4 regions of the Nocardia sp. NPDC050710 genome follow, and region 3 is predicted to be linked to each of the others. Evidence: riboswitches for the same ligand, from Rfam matches in the RefSeq annotation. Region 3 holds a riboswitch; each other region holds the start of a gene.
What was found. A riboswitch is a leader RNA that binds a small molecule or an ion and turns the genes downstream of it on or off. The one in region 3 is predicted to bind cobalamin.
Positions count from the first base shown of each region.

Region 1: it holds a riboswitch for cobalamin, as region 3 does, so the genes downstream of both, AB0H61_RS31920 (CbtB-domain containing protein) here and metE (5-methyltetrahydropteroyltriglutamate--homocysteine S-methyltransferase) in region 3, are expected to answer to the same signal.
Region 2: it holds a riboswitch for cobalamin, as region 3 does, so the genes downstream of both, metE (5-methyltetrahydropteroyltriglutamate--homocysteine S-methyltransferase) here and metE (5-methyltetrahydropteroyltriglutamate--homocysteine S-methyltransferase) in region 3, are expected to answer to the same signal.
Region 4: it holds a riboswitch for cobalamin, as region 3 does, so the genes downstream of both, metE (5-methyltetrahydropteroyltriglutamate--homocysteine S-methyltransferase) here and metE (5-methyltetrahydropteroyltriglutamate--homocysteine S-methyltransferase) in region 3, are expected to answer to the same signal.

Region 1 is NZ_JBFAHV010000025.1:45,121-49,424, reverse strand. It holds gene AB0H61_RS31935 (A/G-specific adenine glycosylase) at 1-814, shown strand, start outside; gene AB0H61_RS31930 (alpha/beta hydrolase) at 861-1,604, opposite strand; gene AB0H61_RS31925 (antibiotic biosynthesis monooxygenase) at 1,703-2,020, shown strand; cobalamin riboswitch at 2,110-2,263, shown strand; gene AB0H61_RS31920 (CbtB-domain containing protein) at 2,294-2,488, shown strand; gene AB0H61_RS31915 (CbtA family protein) at 2,479-3,309, shown strand; gene AB0H61_RS31910 (hypothetical protein) at 3,345-3,833, shown strand; gene AB0H61_RS31905 (OsmC family peroxiredoxin) at 4,055-4,304, opposite strand, start outside.
Region 2 is NZ_JBFAHV010000037.1:48,380-52,683, forward strand. It holds gene AB0H61_RS36770 (PepSY domain-containing protein) at 1-183, opposite strand, end outside; gene AB0H61_RS36775 (hypothetical protein) at 411-1,004, opposite strand; cobalamin riboswitch at 1,383-1,595, shown strand; gene metE (5-methyltetrahydropteroyltriglutamate--homocysteine S-methyltransferase) at 1,731-3,995, shown strand; gene AB0H61_RS36785 (methylenetetrahydrofolate reductase) at 4,145-4,304, shown strand, end outside.
Region 3 is NZ_JBFAHV010000035.1:54,796-59,099, reverse strand. It holds gene glyA (serine hydroxymethyltransferase) at 1-761, opposite strand, end outside; cobalamin riboswitch at 895-1,097, opposite strand; cobalamin riboswitch at 1,409-1,613, shown strand; gene metE (5-methyltetrahydropteroyltriglutamate--homocysteine S-methyltransferase) at 1,773-4,043, shown strand; gene AB0H61_RS36280 (hypothetical protein) at 4,178-4,304, opposite strand, start outside.
Region 4 is NZ_JBFAHV010000001.1:1,180,958-1,185,261, forward strand. It holds gene AB0H61_RS05540 (pyruvate carboxylase) at 1-1,152, opposite strand, end outside; cobalamin riboswitch at 1,427-1,648, shown strand; partial or broken gene metE (5-methyltetrahydropteroyltriglutamate--homocysteine S-methyltransferase) at 1,880-4,101, shown strand; gene AB0H61_RS05550 (TetR/AcrR family transcriptional regulator) at 4,195-4,304, shown strand, end outside.

The DNA.
Region 1 (4,304 bases), on a different contig from region 3:
CGCGGGGGTCACCGCGTGGCAGATTCTGATGAGCGAAATCATGCTCCAGCAGACACCGGTGGTGCGGGTCGAACCGATCTGGCGGGAATGGGTTGCGCGCTGGCCGGTGCCGTCGGCGATGGCCGCCTCCTCGCAGGCCGAGGTGCTGCGAGCTTGGGGCAAACTCGGCTATCCGCGCCGCGCGCTGCGGCTGCACGAATGCGCGCGGGTGCTGGCCGCCGAGCACGGCGACGAGGTGCCCACCGAGGTCGACGTGCTGCTCGGGCTGCCCGGCATCGGCGCCTATACCGCCCGCGCGGTCGCCTGCTTCGCCTACGGACAGCGAGTTCCGGTGGTCGACACCAATGTTCGCCGCGTGGTGGCGCGCGCCGTACACGGACGCGCCGAGGCGGGCAATCCGTCCTCTCGCGATCTGCCCGAGACCGAGGCGCTGCTGCCCGCGCGGACCGACCGCGCCGCGGTGTTCTCCGCCGCCCTCATGGAGCTCGGCGCAACGGTCTGCACCGCACGCACCCCCGGCTGCGACCGCTGCCCGCTGCCGCGCTGCGCCTGGGTGAGCGCGGGCCGACCCGCCTCCGAGGTGGTGCGCCGCGTCCAGAAGTACGAGGGCACCGACCGCCAGGCCCGCGGGCGACTGCTGGACGTCCTGCGCGATGCCAGTGGTCCGGTGGAGCGGGTTCGCCTCGATCTGGCCTGGACGCGCGACCCGGGGCAGCGCGACCGCGCACTGGATTCGCTACTCGTCGACGGGCTGATCGAGCAGACCTCCGACGGCCTGTTCGCACTCGCGGGCGAGGGCGGAGCCGCGGGCTGAGGCCATCCGAGCCCGGCCGAATATGGTTGCCGGGCGGAACGTTCCGTCAGGCGAGCACTCGGCGCAGGAACTGTTCGACCCGCTCGCGGTAGCGCTCGGGCTGGTCGTCGTGCACGAGATGCCCGGCATCCGCGATCAGTACGTATTCGGCCGCGGGGTTCGTCCGTGCCATTTCGCGCATCTGCCCGGGCGGGGTAATGGTGTGCTCACCCTCGATGAGCAGGGCCGGTGCCCGCACCGCGCGCCACTGGCTCCAGAAATCCCTGGTACCCCACTCCTCCGAGATATCGCGGAAGGTGGCGACCGAACCGTGCAGCCGGTAGCCGTCCGGTCCGCGCTCGAAGGATTTCAGGAAATAGCGGCCCGCCACCGGGCCGAAGAAATCGAGCACCGCGTCCGCGTCCGGAAACGGTTGCGGCCATGCCTCGATCATGGCCGCCCAGTTCGCGGCGGTGCGGCCGGTGAAATCAGGCGCGATGTCCTCGACCACCAGCGCCCGGACCCGCTGCGGATATCGCGCGGCGAAGACCCAACCGTGCAGACCGCCCATCGAATGCCCGATCACGACCATGGGTTCGGTAATGGCCGCGGTGGCGGCGGCGAGGTCCTCGACGAAGGCCTCGGTGGTCAATTCCTCCGGTGCGGGCCGACCGTGACCCGCGGCGTCGAAGGTGTAGAGATGACCGTGGCCGCGCAGCCAATTCAGGTGGTCTCCCCAGGTGCGGGCGCTACCCATCAATCCGTGCAGCAGCAGGATCGGAACCCCGGCACCGCCTTCGTCGTGCAACACGGGGTCGATTTTGCCGCGTGTATCGCACGGCGCACCCGCGGCCCCATCCGAGCGTGCACCGAAGTCCGCGACCACGGGCGAGAACGTATTGTCGAATCATGGCTGTTGTGAAGATCAACGCGATCGAGGTTCCCGAGGGCGCGGGCCCCGAGCTGGAGAAGCGGTTCGCCCATCGTGCGCACGCGGTCGAGGGTTCGCCGGGTTTCCTGGGGTTCCAGCTGCTGCGTCCGGTCTCCGGCGACAATCGGTACTTCGTTGTCACCCAATGGGATTCCGAGGAGTCCTTCGCGGCGTGGCGGGACGGTCCGGCGCGTGCGGCGCATGCGGGCAGCGGCGAACAGAAGCCGGTGTCGACCGGTGCCTCGCTGCTGGAGTTCGAGGTCGTACTCGACGTCGCGGCCAAGTCCGCATCCTGACGAATCCGCGAATGGCCTGGCAGGTTCGGTGTCACCGAGCTGCCGGGCGACTCGCCCGACGCCGTGGCACCGTGCTGCCGATCGTATTGACGTCGGATGCCCTCGGGTGTCACAGTTCGAGTGACCAAGCGATGGTGATGCGGTAATTCCGGTGTGATTCCGGAGCGGTCGCGCCACTGTGTTCCATGCACCGAGTCCTCGGTGCCGGAAAGCCAGACACCGGCACCGTCGCACCGCACAACTCACGGGACGCGCATCCCTAGGAGGACTCGAATGGCTATCGCGCATTCGCCCAGCCGGGCATCCGAATCCCTGGCCACCGTACTCATCACGGTAGGCGTCGTTCTTCTCGCACTGCTCACGCTGTACCTGGTCGGCTTCGACCAGGGCGCAATCTCGCGTAGCGGGATGTTCATGCACGAGCTGATGCATGACGGACGCCATCTGCTGGGTGTTCCGTGCCACTGATTTCGCCTACCCCGCCGACTCGGTCGGCTGCCGTCCCCCTGGCTGGATCGTTCAAGACGCTGCTGTTGCGCGGTCTGCTGGCCGGCTTGATCGCCGGTCTGCTGGCCGCCACGGTGGGCTATTTCGTCGGCGAGCCGAAGATCGATGCCGCCATCGCCATCGAAGAGGCGAACTCCGCCGCGGAATCGGGGCACTCCGCACCCGAGGACACCGCGGGCCATTCACACGGCGACGAGGAGGAGCCGCTGGTCAGCCGGAGCGGACAGAAGGCGGGACAATTCCTCGCCCTCGGTCTCGGCGGGCTGGCATTCGGCGCGATCTTCGGCGCGGCCACACATTTCGCGCGCCGCCACACCACCCTGTCGGGACCCGGGCTGGCGATAGCGCTGGCGGCGGGCGGCTGGCTGGCCATCGTCGCGGTGCCGTTCTTCAAGTACCCGGCGAATCCGCCCGCGGTGGGCGATCCGGAGACCATCAACGACCGCACCCTGCTGTGGGTGGGCGTGGTGCTGCTCGGCTTCGTCGCCGTCGGCGCCGGGGTCTACGTGTACACACTGCTGCGGGGCAGGCTAGGCACACTGCGGCTCATCGCGGGTGTCGCCGCGTTCGTCCTCATCACCACGCTCGGCTACATCCTGCTGCCCGGCGTCGACGAGGTGAAGGCGGACTTCCCGCCCAGTCTGCTCTGGCAGTTCCGGGTGGCGTCGCTGGCGCAGACCGCCACACTGTGGGCCGCGCTCGGGCTCGGATTCGCATTCCTCACCGAATACGCCACGCGCTCTAGTACTGCGGTACCGGAGCAGGTTGCTACCGCGGGCTGATCCGCACATCGCACGGACAGGGCAGTGTCGGTCGTATGACCGGCACTGCCCCTTCCGTCCGGCCCGCGGCGCTGCGCGCGGCCGAACCACATCGAACCCCACGCGCCGTCTCGGTGGCCTTCGGCGGACTCGTCGTCGCGCTGGTCGCGGGCGTCGCCGAAGCGATCGCGCAGGCCACGATCGCCCTCGAGCGGCCGCCGACCGATCTGCCCGCATTGGCGACCGGGCTGCTGCGCGGCGCCATCTACCTGGCGGTATTGCTGGTCGCCGTCCGGATGACGCACGGCGACCGCTGGGCCCGCCTGACCCTGACCTTCGGCATCGGCGTCCTCGGCCTGACCTCGCTCATCGTCGAACCACTGCGGGCACTATCGAACGCCGATGACTTCGGGGACCTGTTCACCGATGTGACAATGAGCGATCTGACCATCGCCGCACTGCGCGCGATCCACGTCCTGGCCGTCCTCGTCGCCATCCCCGCCATGTACACCCCCACCGCTCGCCGCCACTTCCGCACTGTCTGACGGGCACCTTTACGAGCAAAGGCCGCCGGTTCTCCGAACTGCACAGAGAACCGGCGGCCTTTTCGCAGAATCACCGTTCCCGAATACCCACTGATCTCGCCAGCACATGGGTAACTCGCCGGGTACCGGCTAACTCATCCAGCACCTCACCGCCGGCCGCCGACGCAACGATCTCGGCACCCAGATCTGGCCAGAAGACCCGGAGAGGCGGAACAGCCAATTCACATGAGTGCGGCGTCGAGGGTGATGTCGTCCACGCCCGCCAGCGCCTTGCTCACCGGGCACCCGGCCTTGGCGGCGGCCGCGGCGGCCGCGAAACCGTCGGCGTCGATACCCGAGACCCGGCCGCGGACGGTCAGCTTGATGCCGGTGATCCGGAAGCCGCCCGCCGGATCGGGGCCGAGGCTGACGTCGGCGCTGACATCGAGGCTCTCCGTCGTGCCTCCCGCATTGCCGATCTGGGCCGAGAGC
Region 2 (4,304 bases), on a different contig from region 3:
CAGCGGTCGCCAGCTGCGTGGGAGCGCGCGTTCGGTCACGGACGATTTCGCGGTGGAGCCGTCGGCGGAATCGGTCGCCGTATTGTCGGTGGAGGTCGTCGCCGTATCGGCCGATTCGTCGAGACCATCGCGATCGGCTGGTGATTCGGCAGGATCGCCGAAGTCGGTAGTTGTGGAAGACATGAACCCAAGCCCTCTCCGGGCAGAATGAAACTGAAGTCCTCCGGCGTCGCGCGCCGAACGGACTCTGGCGGTGTTACGCAGCCGCCGTGACGAACACGTCCGCACCGCATCTGATCGACTGGGCGGATCCGGTCGACCGGAATTCGAGATGCGTAGCGGACACCGACATTCGGATGTCTGCAACGACAACCGAACGCGCGCGAAGAATTTCGGCCGAACCGACTCGATCAGCGGGAGACAGCGGAGACCGGCTGCCAATCGGGATGAGCTGCACGGCCTACCGAGCCGCCTCGAACGGCGGCCACGGTCATCGGCGGGCCTCGATTGCCCGAGCCCGACCCGAGCAGAAGATCACGGGCAACCGAATTTCGTGCCGACATCGCGACGCACGGTCGACCCGTACAGGTCCGGGCCCGGCCGATGAGCAGCGCCAGCCACCGGTACACCGAGGACAACACCGTCCGCATCAGGCGTTCGGCTATCGACAGTGTGATACCGACGACGACCGCGAATACGACATGGCAGGCCGACATCGTTGGTGTCGATACCATCGGATGGGAGTGCCCAGAGGCCACCGTCAACGCGATATGGCCGATCAATTGGCCGGCACCGAGTTGGCCGACCAGCACCGACAACCGAGGACCGGGCTGCCCCGCACCCACGACACCGACCGCGGCGCATCCGGCCACCAACATCACCAGCGAACTACCTGTCGGGACCATCCCGCCGCCGATGCCGTGCGCCGCGAGTGCCGCTGCCCCCGCCACCGCGCCTGTCATCGCACCACGCAGGCGCGCGGCCAGGACGGACACGGGGGACATGCGGGGAACGATACCGGCCACCGCGCCACCTCACCGCCTATGGACGCAGACCGACCCGAACGGCCGGCTTGCTCGGAACGATCAGCGCCCGCTCACGATCCCGGTGTTGATGCGGTTGGCCGCGACCTTCGATCTCGAGGTGGGGTTGGAGCTGGCCCGCGCCCGAGGAATTCCGGTCACCGTGGTCTGGCCGGTGGGCGCCTCGCGCGAGTGACGCTCGCCCTTACCAAAGAGCGTCGTCCGAAGTCCCGATCCTCGGTGTGAGCTGGGCTGCCTTTCGCGATCCGATCCTTGGTGGCTATATTCGTCGGTGCAGCTGGTTCGCCGGAGGCGGAGTCGAGGAGCCCCTGATCCGTCCGACGGCGTCGAAGCCCGGTGGTGTTCGCACACCGCCCGGGTGAGAGGGAACCCGGTGGAAATCCGGGACTGTCCCGCAGCGGTAAGTGGGAACGACAGCCGTCACCCGCACTGGGCGCATGCCTGGGAAGCGACGGTCGGTAGGACCAGCCCGGGCCACGAAGCGCCGGGGCAGACCCATTCTCGGGTCGATGCCCACGAGTCCGAAGACCTGCCCGTTGTACCGGATACGCCGTATCCGGTGGTCGTCGCCTCGTGGATTGGGCGCTACGCCGAGTGGACCCGGGCACGGGAACGATGCTTCATGGGCTCCATCAGCGTGCGCTTCATATGGGTGGCGGTCCTTGCTGCTGACCATGGAGCTCATCAATGTCGAACCCGCACAAGACTTTTACCGCAACCGTACTGGGGCTCCCGCGCATCGGCCCCAACCGGGAGCTCAAACGCGCCACCGAGTCCTACTGGGCCGGTCGTGTCGATGCCGAGGCCCTACACGCCGTGGCGGCGGACCTGCGCACCGCCCAGCTGACCGCGGCCCGCGACGCCGGGCTGGATTCGGTCCCGGTGGGCACGTTCTCCTACTACGACCAGGTGCTCGACACCGCCGTGCTGCTGGGCGCGCTGCCGGAGCGAGTGTCCGGGATCGCGGACGAGTTGGATCGCTACTTCGCCGCGGCCCGAGGCAATGCCGAGGTCGCTCCGCTCGAGATGACGAAGTGGTTCGACACCAACTATCACTACCTGGTGCCCGAACTCGCGGCGGACACGGCCTTCTCCCTGCATCCGGACAAGCCCTTGGCCGAACTGAAGGAGGCGCTGGAGCTCGGCGTGCTGGCTCGTCCGGTGATCGTCGGCCCGATCACCTTCCTGAAACTGGCCAAGTCGGTCGACGGCAGCGATCTGCTGAACCGTCTGCCCGATCTGTTGCCGCTCTACGAGCAGTTGCTCGGCCTGCTCGCCGAGGCCGGTGCGCAATGGGTTCAGATCGATGAGCCGTCGTTGGTCACCGATCTCACCGAGACCGAATTGGCGGCAGTGCGCACCACATACCAGCGGTTGTCGGAGGTGTCGGCTCGCCCGTCGATCCTGGTAGCCGCCTACTTCGGCCGACTGGGCGTGGCGCTGCCGGTGCTGGCGGAGACCGGCATCGAGGGCATCGCGCTCGACCTGGTCGCCGGTCAGGACGCGGATGTGGCTGTGGCTCGGTCGATCACGGACAAACTGATCGTGGCGGGCGTGGTCGACGGTCACAACATTTGGCGGGTCGACCCCGACCACGCGCTGCCGCTGCTGACCGGGCTGCGCGAGGCCGGTGTGTCGGTGGCCGTGTCGAGCTCGTGCTCGCTGTTGCATGTCCCGTACAGCCTCGACTCCGAGACCGATCTGGACGAGCGACTGCGTGGCTGGCTGGCGTTCGGGCAGGAGAAGATCGCCGAGGTCCGGGTGCTGGCCACCGCCCTCGCCGAGGGGGAGAACCCTGTCGCGCAGGCTCTCGCGATCGCTCGCGCCGCAGTGGCCGACCGCAAGGCCGATCCGCGTCTACGCGTCGCCTCGGTGCGCGAGCGGCTGGCGGGGCTGGGCGCGGACGCCATCCGCCGCGCTCCGGCCGACGAGCGTCGTACGGTGCAGCAGGAACGGCTGAAGCTGCCGCTGCTGCCGACCACCACGATCGGCTCCTACCCGCAGACGAGTCGCATCCGGGTGGCCCGTGCGGAGCTTCGCCGTGGCGAGATCGACCAGGCCGAATACGACAAGCGGATGTGTGCCGAGATCGCCGAAGTCATCGCGCTGCAAGAGGAAATCGGTCTCGATGTGCTGGTGCACGGTGAGCCCGAGCGCAACGACATGGTGCAGTACTTCGCCGAGCAACTCGACGGTTTCGCCGCGACGATCAACGGCTGGGTGCAGTCCTACGGCACCCGGTGTGTGCGCCCGCCGATCGTATACGGCGATGTGGCGCGCCCGACGGTCATGACCGTCGAATGGATCACCTACGCGCAGTCACTGACCAGTAAACCGGTCAAGGGCATGCTCACCGGCCCGGTCACCATCCTGGCGTGGTCGTTCATCCGCGATGATCAACCGCTTTCCGACACCGCCAGGCAGATCGCACTGGCCATACGGGACGAGACGGTGGACCTGGAAGCGGCCGGAATCGGCGTCATCCAGGTGGACGAGCCCGCACTGCGCGAGCTACTGCCACTGCGCAAGGCCGACCAGACCACCTACCTGGACTGGGCGGTCGACGCGTTCCGCCTCGCTACTTCCGGTGTCGCCGATGCCACGCAGATCCACACCCACCTGTGCTACTCGGAGTTCGGTGAGGTCATCGGGGCGATCGCCGGGTTGGATGCCGACGTCACCTCGATCGAGGCGGCGCGCTCGCATATGGAGGTGCTCGACGACCTCAACGCGGCGGGCTTCGATTTGGGCGTGGGGCCGGGTGTCTACGACATCCACTCGCCGCGCGTGCCCGGCTCCGAGGAGATCGAGAAATCGCTCGCGCAGGCGCTGAAAGCCGTTCCGGCCGAACGCCTGTGGGTCAACCCCGACTGCGGACTGAAGACCCGCCGCAATGACGAGGTGATCGCCTCGCTGCGCAACCTCGTCGCGGCGGCCCGAGCGCTGCGCTGACGTGGTTCGGGGCGCCCGCGTGGCGGGCGTCCCCGAATTGCGACGCTTCCCTACCAGCCCGAGGCCAATATGCACTTTTTTCCGGGGACCGCACGGTGACCGACCAAGCCGTCCGAACTATCCGAACCGCGTCCGCAGCTCGATCGGTCGTGGAGAATCTGCGTACCCATTCCACGACGCGCGTACCGTTCTCCGTGGAGTTCAATCCGCCCCGCGACGCCGACGGCGAGGCTCGGTTGTGGCGTACCGTCAGGCAGTTCGAGCGCATGCATCCGGCATTCGTATCGATGACCTACGGCGCGGGCGGTT
Region 3 (4,304 bases):
AATTCCTGCTTGGCCAGGATCAGACCGGAGCGGGGGCCGCCGAGGGTCTTGTGCACGGTGGAGGACACCACGTCGGCATACGGCACCGGCGAGGGGTGCAGACCGGCGGCGACCAGACCGGCGAAGTGCGCCATGTCGACCCACAGGTAGGCGCCGACCTCGTCGGCGATCTCGCGGAACTTCGCGAAGTCCTGGTGGCGCGGGTAGGCCGACCAGCCGGCGACGATCACCTTCGGCTTGGCCGCCTTGGCGATGTCACGCACCTCGTCCATGTCGATGCGGTGGTCCTCCTTGCTCACCCCGTACGAGTGGACGTCGTAGAGCTTGCCGGAGAAGTTCAGGCGCATGCCGTGGGTGAGGTGACCGCCGTGGGCCAGGTCCAGGCCCAGCAGGGTCTCGCCCGGGTTCATCAGCGCCATCAGCACCGCGGCGTTGGCTTGGGCGCCGGAGTGGGGCTGCACGTTGGCGAACTCGGCGCCGAAGAGCTCCTTGGCGCGGTCGCGCGCCAGGGTCTCCACCACGTCGACGGCCTCACAGCCACCGTAGTAGCGGCGGCCCGGGTAGCCCTCGGCGTACTTGTTGGTGAGCACGGAACCCTGCGCCTGCAGGACCGCGCGCGGCACGAAGTTCTCCGAGGCGATCATCTCGAGGGTGTCGCGCTCGCGGGCGAGCTCGCCCGCCATTGCGGCGGCCAACTCGGGATCGAGCTCACCGAGAGACTGGGTATTCACCGAAACAGCAGCGGTAGCGGACTGGGCCACGATGTGTTCTCCGTCGGGTGGCAGCAACGGCCTGACGCCAATGGACGCACGACAGCGGAACCCCCAACTCGCACAACACGATTCGGGAACCTGCCGGTGAGCGCCCGATCCACGAGGCGACGACCCCCGGACACGGCGTATCCGGCACAGTGGCAGGTCTTCGGACTTACAGGCACCGGCCGGGGACCCCCCGCGCCACCTACTGACCGCCGCTTCCCGGGCATGGGTGGCCCAGTGCTGTTGACGATGTTCGTTCCTGCTTACCGCTGCGGGACAGCCCCGGATTTCCACCGGGTTCCCTCTCCACCCCGAAACGCCACACGGCGCGAGGTGTCGACGCCGACGACCGAGCGGGGACTCCCGACATCCAGGCCACCGGCGAACCAGCTGCCCGCACAGAATACGACACCGCAGTGCACACACAACCCACGCACCGCTACCACGGTGGACCATCGCCCACCCCGACACCCTGATATCGCCTCGAAAAGCCACCCTCGAGCGGCCTTTCCACTATGACGGGCCTCACAGAGAAAAAGCCTGGGACGGCCGGGCGATCCGCCTGGCCATCGCCGCTGGGCGATTCTGGACTAGCATGGTCGGCGCAGCTGGTTCACGTTCACTGTGCAGAGTCGGAGTCCCGAGCTCCGGTGATCGTGTCGAAACCGGGCGCCGGGAGACCGGTGTCCGGCAAGAGGGAACCCGGTGGGAATCCGGGACTGTCCCGCAGCGGTGAGTGGGAACGACCGCCGTCATCGAGCACTGGGCACCTCCCTGGGAAGCGACGGCCAGTAGGTCGGCCGAATCGGCCGGTGCCCACAAGTCCGAAGACCTGCCCGTTGCGCCGGACACGCCGTGTCCGGCGGCCTCCGCCTCGTGGATTGGGCGCACGGACCGACAATTTCCGACCCGCCGGACCTGTCCGGAGCGGGCGCGGTTTTCGCGCGTGTTCGCACGGTCGGTGGTCGGTGCTGCCCACGACAGGCTGTGGCCATCCCACCCGTACCGGAGACGATGATCGTGGCCGTTCCGCACACCCCCTTCACCGCCACTGTTCTGGGGCTGCCCCGAGTTGGGCCGAACCGTGAACTCAAGCGCGCCACCGAGGCCTACTGGGCCGGCAAGGTCGACGCCAATCACCTGCACACCGTCGCGCGCGAGCTGCGCCATGCTCATCTGAGCCTGCTCGCCGCCGCCGGCCTGGACTCGATCCCGGTCGGCACCTTCTCCTACTACGACCAGGTCCTCGACACCGCCGTCCTGCTGGGTGCGCTGCCGCCACGGGTCGCCGAGATCGCCGACCCGCTCGATCGCTACTTCGCCGCTGCTCGCGGCACCGACTCGATCGCGCCGCTCGAGATGACCAAATGGTTCGACACCAACTACCACTACATCGTCCCCGAGATCGACGGCGGCACCCGGTTCTCGCTGCACCCGGAGAAGCTGTTCGCCGAGCTCACCGAGGCCGACGAGCTCGGGATCCCGGCCCGTCCGGTCGTCATCGGGCCGCTGACCTTCCTGAAGCTGGCCAAGCATGCCGATGGTGCGCCGTTGGACCGCCTCGCCGAGTTGCTCCCGCTGTACCGGGACCTGCTCGCCCGGCTCGCGGCCGCCGGTGTCGCGTGGGTCCAGATCGATGAGCCGATCCTGGTGACCGACCTGAGCGACAGCGAGCTCGCGGCGGTACGCGCCACCTACACCGAGCTGGCCTCGAGCACCGACCGGCCCGCGATCCTGATCGCCACCTACTTCGGCCACACCGATGCCGCGCTCGCCGAGATCGCGGCCACCCCGGTAGACGCGATCGCGGTCGACTTCACCACCGGCACCACCGTCGAGGCCATCGCCTCGGTCCCCGCGCTGACGCACAAACTGCTGGTGGCCGGTGTCGTCGACGGCCGCAACATCTGGCGCACCGATCTCGACGCCGCGCTGAGCACCCTCGGTTCGCTGCTGGGCAGCGCCGCCTCGGTCGCGGTGTCGAGTTCGTGCTCCCTGCTGCACGTTCCGTACTCGCTCACCCCGGAAGCCGCGCTCGACGAGCGGCTGCGGTCGTGGCTGGCATTCGGCGCCGAGAAGGTCGACGAAGTTCGCGTACTCGCCACGGCATTGACCCAGGGCACCGACACCGTCGCCGCAGAGCTGCGCGCGGCCCGCGACGCCGCCGAGTCGCGCCGCACCGACCCTCGCCTGCACAACGACACGGTCCGTGCCCGCCTGGCCGCGCTCACCCCCGCCGACATCGAGCGGGCTCCCGCCGACGAACGGCGCGCCAAGCAGCGGGCGCATCTGGACCTGCCATTGCTGCCGACCACCACGATCGGCTCCTACCCGCAGACCTCGGCGATCCGGCTCGCCCGCGCCGCGCTGCGCAAGGGCGAGATCGACCAGGCCGAGTACGTGACACGGATGCACGGGGAGATCGACGACGTCATCGCGCTGCAGGAACGCCTGGGCCTGGATGTGCTGGTTCACGGCGAACCCGAGCGCAACGACATGGTCCAGTACTTCGCCGAGCTGCTCGACGGCTTCGCCGCCACCGACAACGGCTGGGTGCAGTCCTACGGCACCCGCTGCGTGCGCCCGCCGATCCTCTTCGGTGACGTCGTCCGGCCCGCGCCGATGACCACCGACTGGATCGGCTACGCCCAGTCACGCACCACCAAGCCGGTCAAGGGCATGCTCACCGGACCCGTCACCATCCTGGCGTGGTCCTTCGTCCGCGACGACCAGCCGCTGGGCGAATCCGCTCGTCAGGTCGCCCTCGCCATCCGCGACGAAGTCACCGACCTCGAAACCGGTGGCGCGCGCATCATCCAGGTCGACGAACCCGCCCTGCGCGAGCTGCTCCCCCTGCGTGCGGCCGAGCAGCCGGATTACCTTGCGTGGTCGGTGGATTCGTTCCGTCTGGCGACCTCCGGTGTCGCCGACACCACCCAGATCCACACCCATCTGTGCTATTCCGAATTCGGTGAGGTCATCGGAGCGATCGCCGGCCTGGACGCCGACGTCACCTCGATCGAGGCCGCCCGCTCGCACATGGAGGTTCTCGACGACCTCAACGCCGCGGGCTTCGACCTCGGCGTCGGTCCTGGCGTCTACGACATCCACTCCCCGCGTGTGCCTTCGGTCGAGGAGATCACCACCTCGTTGCAGGCGGCACTGAAAGCTGTTCCGGCCGAGCGGCTCTGGGTGAACCCGGACTGCGGTCTGAAGACCCGCGGACCGGTCGAGGTCGAAGCTTCACTGCGCAACCTCGTCGCCGCGGCAGCCGCGCTGCGCTGACCGAGGTTCGAGGATCGTGTCGGCGTCGGCGCCCAGCGCGCCGACGCCGACAACACCACACGTATCTGGCAACAAGTTGTAGTCGTTCGCCCGGAGCTGGATTCGACGTGATCGCCTGTGCCTGCCGAGGTGCCTCAGCGATTCGCTCGTCGGATCGCTTGCCGACGGTGGTCCCACGACTGGCAACAAGGTGGTCCCTTCAGGCGGTTCTGGCGCAGATAGCGTGATCGCGCTGGTCGGCGTGTCATCGCAAGATCCGTC
Region 4 (4,304 bases), on a different contig from region 3:
GTAGGCGCCGATCTCCGCGCCGAGGTTGGCTCCGCCGTCGAGCCGGATACCCGCGCCGCCCGGGGTGCGGTAGGCGGTAATGCGTCCGGTGTCCGGGCGGAAACCGTTGGCCGGATCCTCGGTGGTGATCCGGCACTGCAGCGCGGCGCCGCGGACGGTGATCTTGTCCTGGCTCAGGCCGAGCTGCTCCAGGGTCTCCCCCGCCGCGATCCGCAGCTGCGACTGCACCAGATCCACATCGGTGACCTCCTCGGTCACCGTGTGCTCGACCTGGATGCGCGGGTTCATCTCGATGAAGACGTGATTGCCGCGCTCATCGAGCAGGAACTCCACGGTGCCGGCGCAGCTGTAGCCGATCTGGCGGGCGAAGGCCACCGCGTCGTTGCAGATCCGTTCGCGCAGTGCGGGATCCAGGTTCGGCGCGGGTGCGAGTTCGATCACCTTCTGGTGGCGGCGCTGCACCGAACAGTCGCGCTCGAACAGGTGCATGACATTGCCGTGCTGGTCGGCCAGGATCTGCACCTCGATGTGGCGCGGATTCACCACGGCCTGCTCGAGGAACACCGTCGGATCGCCGAATGCCGATTCCGCTTCGCGGGACGCGGCCTCGATCGATTCGCGCAACTGCTCGGCGGCGGCGACCCGGCGCATGCCACGCCCGCCGCCGCCCGCGACCGCCTTGACGAAGATCGGGTAATCGAGCTCCTGGGCGGCGGCGAGCAATTCGTCCACATCCGCGGACGGCGCGCTGGACCGCAGCACCGGCAGCCCGGCGGCCTTGGCGGCCTCGATGGCGCGGGCCTTGTTACCCGCCAGCTCCAGCACCTCGGCCGAGGGTCCGATGAAGGTGATGCCCTCGCGGGCGCAGGCCGCCGCCAGATCGGGATTCTCGGACAGGAAGCCGTACCCGGGGTAGATGGCATCGGCACCCGCGGTCTTGGCGGCATCGATGATCGCGTCGATGGACAGGTACGCCCGCACCGGGTGTCCCTGCTCACCGATCTGGTAGGACTCGGCGGCCTTCAACCGGTGGACCGAGTTGCGATCCTCGTGCGGAAAGACGGCGACCGTCCCGATGCCCAGTTCGTAGGCCGCGCGGAAGGCACGGATGGCGATCTCGCCGCGATTTGCAACCAAGACTTTCGAGAACATTGAACTAAGGTACCCGCCCCCGAACCCGGCTCTGACACGGAAGTCCCCTTCGCAGAAATCTTCACAACGAGATGTAGCAGGCTTGCGAAGTTGTGTTCATCGGGCGGTCACATATCACCGTAGCCTCCGTTCCGCTGTGCGGAACGGATCCTTGCCATCGGCGGGCGGCTTCGCCCACGCGGGCAACCGATGAGCGACGCGATCGAGCGCACCGCATACACTGGCGAGGCAGCTGGTTTCTCCGGTGCGCCGACGAGTTGGAGCCCCGACGTCGCGTACCGGAGTCGAAGCCCGTCCGCCGATGCGGCGCGCGGGTGAGAGGGAACCCGGTGGGAATCCGGGACTGTCCCGCAGCGGTATGCAGGAACGACCGCCGTCATACGCACTGGGCGCAAGCCTGGGAAGCGACGGCCAGTAGGGGAGCCCCGGACGCCGGGGCCGGCCAGAAGGCCCGTGCCTGCGAGTCCGAAGACCTGCCGGTTGTGCCGGATACGCCGTATCCGGCGGCCACCGCCTCGTGGATTGGGCGCGCGGACCTCCAGTGCTGAACTTCTCGGGCTCCGACCATCGTGGCGGACCGCCGAGTCGTCGACTGGTTGCCGCGTACCCGTATGGCGATGGTTTACGTTCACAGCACTGGAGCAAACATCGTGACTGTTTCTTCGCATACCGGGTTCACTCACCCCGCCGATCGCCAGCCCCCGAGTTCACCGCAACGGTTCTCGGGCTGCCACGGGTGGGACCGCGCCGGGAATTGAAGCGCGCCACCGAGTCCTACTGGGCTGGGCGCATCGACGCCGAGCAACTGCACCGGGTCGCCCGCGACCTGCGCCGCACCCAATTCGCCGAATTGCAGGCGGCCGGGCTGGATTCGGTGCCGGTGGGTACCTTCTCCTATTACGACCAGGTGCTCGACACCGCCGTGCTGCTCGGCGCGCTGCCGCCCCGAGTGGCCGGAATTGCCGATCCACTGGATCGGTATTTCGCCGCGGCCCGCGGCACGGACACGGTGGAACCACTGGAGATGACCAAATGGTTCGACACCAACTACCACTACCTGGTGCCGGAAATCGGTCCGGAGACCACGTTTTCGCTGCATCCGGAAAACTGCTGGAGGAACTGGCCGAGGCGCTCGCGCTCGGCGTACCCGCCCGGCCGGTGGTGATCGGCCCGGTCACCTTCCTGAAGCTGGCCAAGGCGACCGGCGGCCCGGCCCTGGATCGACTGGGTGAGCTGATTCCGCTGTACCGCGAACTGCTGCGACTGCTGGCCGCGGCGGGCGCCGAGTGGGTGCAGATCGATGAGCCGGTGCTGGTCACCGACCTCACCGAGGCCGAGATCGAGCTGGTGCGCGGCGCCTATGCTGAGCTCTCGGCGGCGACCGAGCGCTCAGCGCTGCTGGTGGCCACGTATTTCGGCAGGCCGTGCGCGGCGCTGTCCGCGCTGGCGAGCACCGATATCGAGGGCGTCGCACTCGATATCGGTTATGAGAGCGACCTGTCCGACGTGGTCGCGGTGCCCGCACTGGCGAATAAGCTGCTCGTCGCGGGTGTCGTCGACGGGCGAAATGTGTGGCGCACCGATCTGGATCGGGCGCTGGCCACACTGGGCACCCTGCTCGGCTCCGCGGCGTCGGTCGCGGTTTCGAGCTCGTGCTCACTGCTGCACGTGCCGTACTCGCTGGCCGTCGAAACCCAGCTGGACGACGAGCTGCGGTCCTGGCTCGCCTTCGGCTCCGAAAAAGTCACCGAGGTGCGACTGCTTGCAACGGCCCTGGGCTCGGGACCGGCGGCGATCAGCGACGAATTGGATGCGGTCCGTGCGGCTTTGGCCGCGCGACGCACCGATCCCCGGCTGTCCGACCCGCGGGTGCGGGCCCGGCTCGCCGCGCTCGGCCCGGGCGCCACCCGGCGGGCGCCCGCCGAGGAGCGGCGCGCCGTGCAGGCCGAACGCCTGCACCTGCCCGCACTGCCCACCACCACGATCGGCTCATATCCGCAGACCTCGGCGATCCCGCTGGCCCGCGCGGCGCTGCGCAAGGGCGAGATCGATCAGGCCGAGTACCTGCGCCGGATGCGCGCCGAGATCGCGGATGTCGTTGCGCTGCAAGAGCGGTTGGGGCTGGACGTGCTGGTGCACGGAGAATCGGAACGCAACGACATGGTGCAGTACTTCGCCGAACAGCTCGGCGGCTTCGCCGCCACCGAACAGGGTTGGGTACAGTCCTACGGCACCCGTTGCGTGCGGCCGCCGATCCTGTACGGCGATGTGACCCGGCACAATCCGATGACCGTCGACTGGATCACCTACGCCCAGTCGCTGACCGACAAACCGGTCAAGGGCATGCTCACCGGGCCGGTCACCATCCTCGCCTGGTCGTTCGTGCGCGACGATCAGCCGCTGGCCGATTCGGTCGAGCAGGTGGCGCTGGCGATCCGGGACGAGACGGTGGACCTGCAGTCCGCGGGCATCCGGATCATCCAGGTCGACGAACCCGCGCTGCGCGAATTGCTGCCGCTGCGCGCCGCCGAACAGCCCGCGTACCTGGACTGGTCGGTGCGGGCTTTCCGGTTGGCCACCTCGGGTGTCGCCGACGCGACCCAGATCCACACCCACCTCTGCTATTCGGAGTTCGGTGAGGTCATCGACGCGATCGCGGGCCTGGACGCCGATGTCACCTCGATCGAGGCGGCCCGCTCGCGGATGGAGGTGCTCGACGACCTCAATGCCGCGGGCTTCGACCTGAGTGTGGGACCGGGGGTGTACGACATCCATTCGCCGCGGGTGCCGAGCGTCGAGGAGATCACCGCCTCGCTGCGGGCCGCGCTGAAAGCCGTTCCGGCCGAACGGCTCTGGGTCAATCCGGACTGCGGACTGAAGACCCGCGGACCGGTCGAGGTGGAGGCGTCGCTGCGCAATATGGTCGCGGCCACCCGAGCCGTCCGCTGATCGACACCGGTTCCGCGCAGGCGATCCGCGCGGAACCGGTTCGGGCTCGGCAAGGGGTTGTTTATGACTGACCAGTCATTCATAATAAAGCGCATGCCGAAGATCGTCGACAGGGCCGCGCGTCGGGAGGAGATCCTGGATGCGGCGGCACGAGTGTTCGCGCGCAAGGGGTTCGCCGCGTCGCGCATCGAAGATGTGGCCGC